3 regions of the Nonomuraea sp. B10E15 genome follow, and region 2 is predicted to be linked to each of the others. Evidence: predicted binding sites of a transcription regulator. Region 2 holds the regulator's gene; each other region holds the start of a gene.
What was found. Region 2 encodes HrcA, which represses chaperone genes, less so after heat shock. Its sites were predicted from a motif close to TTGGCACTCTCNNNNNGAGAGTGCCAA; they were not measured.

Region 1: the regulator HrcA is predicted to act here: its motif matches at 968-994, upstream of ABGB14_RS06705 (DNA starvation/stationary phase protection protein).
Region 3: the regulator HrcA is predicted to act here: its motif matches at 1,257-1,283, upstream of groL (chaperonin GroEL).

The regions. Positions count from the first base shown of each region.
Region 1 covers NZ_JBDPMB010000001.1:1,449,960-1,452,220, forward strand. Annotated here, with positions in the region: gene ABGB14_RS06695 (VIT domain-containing protein) at 1-281, opposite strand, end outside; gene ABGB14_RS06700 (MerR family transcriptional regulator) at 278-958, opposite strand; gene ABGB14_RS06705 (DNA starvation/stationary phase protection protein) at 1,075-1,542, shown strand; gene ABGB14_RS06710 (alkaline phosphatase PhoX) at 1,861-2,261, shown strand, end outside.
Region 2 covers NZ_JBDPMB010000001.1:346,352-348,612, forward strand. Annotated here, with positions in the region: gene ABGB14_RS01640 (hypothetical protein) at 1-711, opposite strand, end outside; gene hrcA (heat-inducible transcriptional repressor HrcA) at 870-1,883, shown strand; gene dnaJ (molecular chaperone DnaJ) at 1,895-2,261, shown strand, end outside.
Region 3 covers NZ_JBDPMB010000007.1:31,068-33,328, reverse strand. Annotated here, with positions in the region: gene groL (chaperonin GroEL) at 1-1,148, opposite strand, end outside; gene ABGB14_RS21420 (cold-shock protein) at 1,504-1,704, opposite strand; gene ABGB14_RS21415 (MoaD/ThiS family protein) at 1,946-2,221, opposite strand; gene thrC (threonine synthase) at 2,246-2,261, opposite strand, start outside.

The DNA of each region.
Region 1 (2,261 bases), 1.1 Mb from region 2:
CGCTCCTTCAGCACGCCCTCGATGACCCGGTCGTCGGCCTCCATCCTGAACCCCGTCACGGCGGCCCGGTCGGGCAGCGGGAAGACGTACGTCGCCTCCAGGGTGACGTCGAACGGGTTCCTGAACCCCTGGGTGACCTCCACCCCGGCGATGAGCCCCGAGATGCCGGCGGCCACGTCCACGCTTTCGAGCGGCAGGTTGCCGCGTTCGGTCCGCAGGGCGCCGAACCCGGCGTCCGGCACCGGCAGGCACCGTGCGGGCTCCAGCGAAGTGATCCTCATATCAGTTGCCTCTCTTCGAGCACCGCGAGCAGCGGCCCGGCCGCCGCCAGCACCGCCTGAACGTCCTCATCGGACGGCGCCCGGCCGGCGTCCAGCACCAGCCGCACCCCGTCGCCCAGCACGACCCCTGCCACCAGGGCACCCGCTCGGCGCCCGGTCCTCGCCGCACGCGCCCCAGGACCGGGCCGGGGGCCGACCGCCGGCGGCCCCGTGTCCCGTGCGGCTCCCGTACCCGGGTGCTCGGCCCAGAACCGTCCGCGCGCCCGGTCGTCCGGCGCGTCTCCGGACCCGGCGGTCTCGCCGAGCCCGGGGGTGTCGCCGAGCGCGGCGGTGTCCCCGAGCGCGGTGCCGGTGTCGAGCGCGGCGGTCGTCTCCAGCATCCGGTCCGTCGCGCCCGCGAGGGCGGCCTGGATCTCGGCGATCGAGCGGCCCGCCGCCTGCAGCCGTTTGACGGCCACGATCTGGAGCAGGTGGCGCCGTCCGTACCGGGCGATCCTGCCGCGCCTGGTGAGGGGCGGGTCCACGAGGCCGATGGTCGTATACCACCTGATCAGCCGCTCGCCGGGCACGTCGCGGACCCGGCCGTTGACCCTGCCGTTCCCGGAAGGCGCCGCACCGTCGCGCAGCGCTCGGGCCGCGCGGTCGGCCAGCTCGCCGATGGTCCAGGTGTCGCTCATACCTTCACAGTGACACTGTCACTATTACACTGTCAACCCATGGCGCACCGGAAGAACGCGGGCCTGAGAGTCGTTAATAAAAGGGACAGTCCGACCGAATAGGGAGGAATGACGACATGGCCACGATCACCGGTCCACTCTCGGGTGATGCCAGGAACACCGTCGCGGAAGCCCTGCAGGGCGCTCTGGTCGACCTGATCGACCTTTCGCTGGTCGCCAAACAGGCCCACTGGAACCTCGTCGGCGCACACTTCCGCCCGATCCACCGGCAGCTCGACAAGGTCACCGACCTGGCCAGGAAGCACATGGACCTCATCGCCGAGCGCAGCGTCGCCCTGGGGGTCAACCCGGACGGCCGTTCCGCCACGGTCGCCAGGAACACGAAGCTCCCTCAGCCGGATGGCGGCTGGCTGGAGGACGGCAAGGTCGTGGCGAGGATCACCGAGACGCTCGACGGCATCAGCAAGCGGATGTACGAGCGCATCCGGGTCACCGACGAGCCCGATCCCGTCACCCAGGACCTGCTCATCGCCGTGGCGCAGGACATCGACAAGCAACACTGGATGTTCCAGGCCCAGCGCTGACCGACCCCGAGGAGCCCGGGATCCGCAGGGCGGAGCACCCGGGCTCTTCGTCTGCCCTGAGCGGCGCACACGGCCCGCGAGACGGCCGCCGAGACGGCCGCGAGACGGCCGCCGGGATGGGCCGCCGCGCGGAGGCCGGGTGCCGGCGCGCGTTTCGAGCCTGAAGACGGCCCGGGCATCGCGGGTTGCCGGCCGCTCAGGGTCTCCCGCATGATCAAGTTCTGGGGCCGTGAGGTTTGCGCAGAGTTTGGTCTGCCGAGTCTCTGCCATTCATGTCCGTGCGGTCGACTAGCGTGGCACCTAGAGGGAGGCCCCACGATGTCCCACAAGACTCTCCTCCGCACGGGCCCGCTCGTGCCGGGCGGCCCCAGCCCGTACGGCCCGCTCCGCCTGCCGGGCGAGCACGGCCTCGCCCTGCCCTCTGGGTTCCATGGCAGGGAGGTGGCCCGCTCCGGGCACAAGGTGGCCGGGCTGACCTGGCACGCGGCGCCCGACGGTGGCGCCTGCTTCCCTGACGGCGCGGGCTGGATCTACGTGTCCAACTCCGAGTTGCCGCTGCTCGGCGGCGCGTCGGCGCTGCGCTTCCGCGCCGACGGCAGCGTGGCCGACGCCTACCGCATCCTGTCGGGCACCGATCTCAACTGCGCGGGCGGCGCCACACCGTGGCACACCTGGTTGTCGTGCGAGCTCGGCCACCGCGGCCGCGTCTTCGAATGCGA
Region 2 (2,261 bases):
CTTGGCCAGCCTGGCCGGTCCGGAGATCTCGCACGCGTAGTGGACGGCCGTGTCGCTGGCGATGTAGACGGCCGGCCTGTCCGCGGGGTCGATCGGCACCGTGACGCTTTCACCGGCCGCGAACGCCTTGGTCGGCGCCAGGCCGGACGCGTCGGCCCCGCCGCCGAACATGACGGCGGCGGTGATCAGGCACACGACGGCCACGCCCCAGACGGCTCCGAGCCACCACAGGGGCGGCGTCACGGCCTTCGGGTCGATGCGGGGCGGGAACTGGGGTTGCCCGCCATGAGGTCCGTACTGCGGCTGCGGGCCGTACTGCGGCTGCGGGCCGTACTGGGGTTGCGGGCCGTACTGGGGTTGCTGCGCGTACGGCCCGGGCTGGCTGTGGTGCGGTTGTCGCGCGTACGGCCCGCTGTGGTACGGCGGTTGCCCGTGGGGCGAAGGCTGACCGTAGCCCGAGGGCTGATCATAGGGTGGCGATGGATGCCCGAACTGAGGCGGCGGACTGTAACCAGGCTGTGAGCCCGCCTGAGGCTCGTAGCCGGGTTGCGAACCGGGTTGGGGCTCGTAGCCGGGTTGGGAGCCCGGCTGAGGGCCGTAGCCCGGCTGGGAGCCCGGTCGCGGGCCGTGCTGCGGGGGTTGGGACTGACCTTGGTCGGGATCCTGCCCTGGCGGCTGGTCGGACGACGGGGGCTGGGAATCGTCGGTCATGTGCGCAAGTGTGAGGCCTGTCCCTTCCCGGAAGCTAGAAGCAGGACGGGACACGGTGTTATCGCACCTTGTGGGCGAGAGCCGTACACTTGGCACTCGGGAACACAGAGTGCTAGAGCCTGTGTCTTCCCCATGGCACGAGGGCAGGAGGTGAGCGCGTGCTTGACGAACGGAAGCTGGCGGTGCTCCGCGCCATTGTCGAAGACTACGTGTCGACCAACGAACCGGTGGGCTCCAAGGCGCTGGCCGATCGCCACAATCTGAAGGTCTCCCCGGCGACGGTCAGGAACGACATGGCGGCGCTGGAGGAGGAGGGATACATCACGCAGCCGCACACCAGCGCGGGCCGGGTGCCGACGGACAAGGGCTATCGCCTGTTCGTCGATCGGCTCTCGCAGGTCAAGCCGCTGTCGGGGGCCGAGCGCCGGGCGATCGAGACGTTCCTGGCCGGCGCGGTCGACCTCGACGACGTGGTGACCCGCACGGTTCGCCTGCTCGCGCAGCTGACCAGGCAGGTGGCGGTGGTGCAATACCCGACGCTGACCCGTTCGACGGTGCGGCACGTCGAGCTCGTCCCGCTGAACGACCGGCGGGTCATGCTCGTGCTGATCACCAACACCGGCCGCGTCGAGCAGCGCGTGATCGAGCTGCCCGAGGTGGTGGAGGAGGCGCGGATCGCGCACCTGCGCGCCGTGCTCAACTCCTGCCTCGACGGCTGCGGCCTGACCAGCGTGCCCGACCTGGTGGCCGACCTGCCTGAGCGGTTGCCCGCCGAAGACCGGCCCGCCGTGGCGACGATCCTGTCGGTGCTGCTCGAGACCCTCGTGGAGCGGCACGACGAGAAGATCGTGTTCGCCGGGGCGGCCAACCTCGCCGGCGCCGACTTCTCCACCGGCCTCCGCGACGTGCTGGAGGCGCTGGAAGAGCAGGTGGTGCTCATGCGGCTGCTCGGCGAGACCACGTCCGACACCCCGTCCGCGCTCACCGTGCGCATCGGCTCGGAAAACCCCTACCTGCGGGGCACATCCATCGTCGCGACCGGATACGGTTCTGGCGACAACCAACTGGCCCGGCTCGGGGTGCTGGGACCCACGAGGATGGATTATCCAGTGACGATGGGCGCCGTGCGCGCGGTGGCACGCTACGTCAGCCAGATCCTGGCTGCATCTTAAGAGGTCGATAAGTGGCAAACAGCGACTATTACGCCACCCTCGGGGTGCGCCCTGACGCCAGTCAGGACGAGATCAAGAAGGCCTACCGCCGGCTCGCCCGCGAGCTGCATCCCGACATGAACCCCGATCCTGAGACTCAGGACAGGTTCAAGGAGATCACGCAGGCCTACGAGGTGCTGTCCGACCCGAACAAGCGCCAGATGTACGACCTGGGCGGCGACCCCTTCGGCGGCGCCGGAGCGGGTGCGGGCGCCGGAGCCGGCGGGTTCGGCGCGGGTTTCCCCTTCAGCGACATCATGGACGCCTTCTTCGGCACCGCGGCCGGCGCCAGGGGCCCCCGTTCGCGTGCCCGCAGGGGCCGCAACGCCACCATCAGGG
Region 3 (2,261 bases), on a different contig from region 2:
GCCGCGCCCGCCTTGATGACGGCCACGCCGCCGGCCAGCTTGGCCAGCCGCTCCTGGAGCTTCTCGCGGTCGTAGTCGGAGTCGGTGCGCTCGATCTCGGCGCGGATCTCGTTGACCCGGCCGGAGATCTGCTCGGCGTCACCGGCGCCGTCGACGATCGTCGTCTCGTCCTTGGTCACGACCACCTTGCGGGCACGGCCCAGCAGGTCGAGGGTGGCGGTCTCGAGCTTGAGGCCGACCTCCTCGGCGATGACCTGACCACCGGTCAGGATCGCGATGTCGTTGAGCATGGCCTTGCGGCGGTCGCCGAAGCCCGGGGCCTTGACGGCCACGGAGCGGAACAGGCCGCGGATCTTGTTGACCACCAGGGTCGCCAGGGCCTCGCCCTCGACGTCCTCGGCGATGATCAGCAGCGGCTTGCCCGACTGCACAACCTTGTCGAGCAGCGGCAGCAGGTCCTTGTTGGCGGAGACCTTGCCGTTGACGATCAGGATGTACGGGTCTTCGAGCACGGCCTCCATGCGGTCGGAGTCGGTGACGAAGTACATCGACGTCATGCCCTTGTCGAAGCGCATGCCCTCGGTGAGCTCGAGCTCGAGACCGAAGGTGTTGCTCTCCTCGACGGTGATGACGCCTTCCTTGCCGACCTTGTCCATCGCCTCGGCGATGAGCGCGCCGATCTCGGGGTCGGCGGCGGAGATGGAGGCGGTCGAAGCGATCTGCTCCTTGGTCTCCACGTCCTTGGCCAGCTTGGAGAGCTCCTCGCTGACCCGCTCGACGGCCGCCTCGATGCCCTTCTTCAGAGCCATCGGGTTGGCGCCGGCGGCCACGTTGCGCAGGCCCTCACGCACCAGCGCCTGGGCGAGCACGGTGGCGGTCGTGGTGCCGTCGCCGGCTACGTCGTCCGTCTTCTTGGCGACTTCCTTGACCAGCTCCGCGCCGATCTTCTCCCACGGGTCCTCGAGCTCGATCTCCTTGGCGATGGACACACCGTCGTTGGTGATCGTGGGAGCGCCCCACTTCTTCTCCAGCACGACGTTGCGCCCCTTGGGGCCCAGGGTCACCTTGACGGCGTCGGCGAGCTGGTTCATACCGCGCTCGAGACCGCGCCGGGCGTCCTCGTCAAACGCGATCATCTTGGCTGCCATAAGGCTAGACCTCCCAGATGCAGGGTGGCTTGTCGTGGACCGAGCCGACGCCCGCGACGGCATGGGTCAGCATCTCCGTTCGGCAGACCCCATCGTCTCGATCCGGTGTTGGCACTCTACTGCATAGAGTGCCAACGAACTGTTTAGCACTCTACCTTGCCGAGTGCAAGCGAACTCACCCGTGGCCGGCGCTCCCCCCCAGGTCAGTCGTCTGTCCGGCGAGCCGCCCCGTGGGCGCACCGCTGGCCGCGGTTCGCGCACGCGGCTCGCCGTACCAGGATCGACGAAAGGAAGGTGACGGTTCGCCCGGACTGCGCTGCCGCGCGATCCCGCCGGTGCATACCAGTGCGGTGAATCAGACCGTCCTGACGGACTCCGCCTGCGGCCCCTTCTGGCCCTGCGTGATCTCGAACTCGACACGCTGTCCCTGTTCGAGAGAGCGGTACCCGTCCATCATGATCGCTGAGTAATGGACGAATACATCCTTACCACCGTCTACCGCGATGAAGCCGTAGCCCTTGTCCGCGTTGAACCACTTGACGGTGCCCTGCGCCACTTCCGACTCCTCTTACTGGGCTCCCAGACCTCGCCCATTCCTTCGCGAGACCCGTAATCGCCTGACTTAACGGAAAATCAGCCAGGCGATCGCCCTCGACCATACCTGTGGCACGGGGTTTGGCAACAGAGTCAATCCGCAGACTGCGCATTTCCTCTCATCGACGGTTCAACGTTGAATTGCCGGGAAAAGAAGAAGGCGCCCACAAGGGGCGCCTTCGCCGAAGTGTGATCTGCCGCACTCAACCGCCGGCGACGGCGGGGATGATGGAGATCTGGGTGCCCTCCGGGGCCGGAGTGTCCAGCCCTTGGGCGAATCGGACGTCCTCTTCCCCCACATAAACGTTGACAAAACGCCGAATCTTGCCCGATTCATCCAGAATTCTCGCGCCGATACCCGGGTAGTCAGAGTCCAGCTTGGCCAGCACGTCACGAAGAGTCGCACCCTCGCCACTGACCTCCGCGTTGCCCCCGGTGTAGGTGCGCAGAATGGTGGGAATCCGCACAGAAACGCTCATGGTTTAACTCGCCTTTCCTGGTTGTCAGACAGTCGCGCGG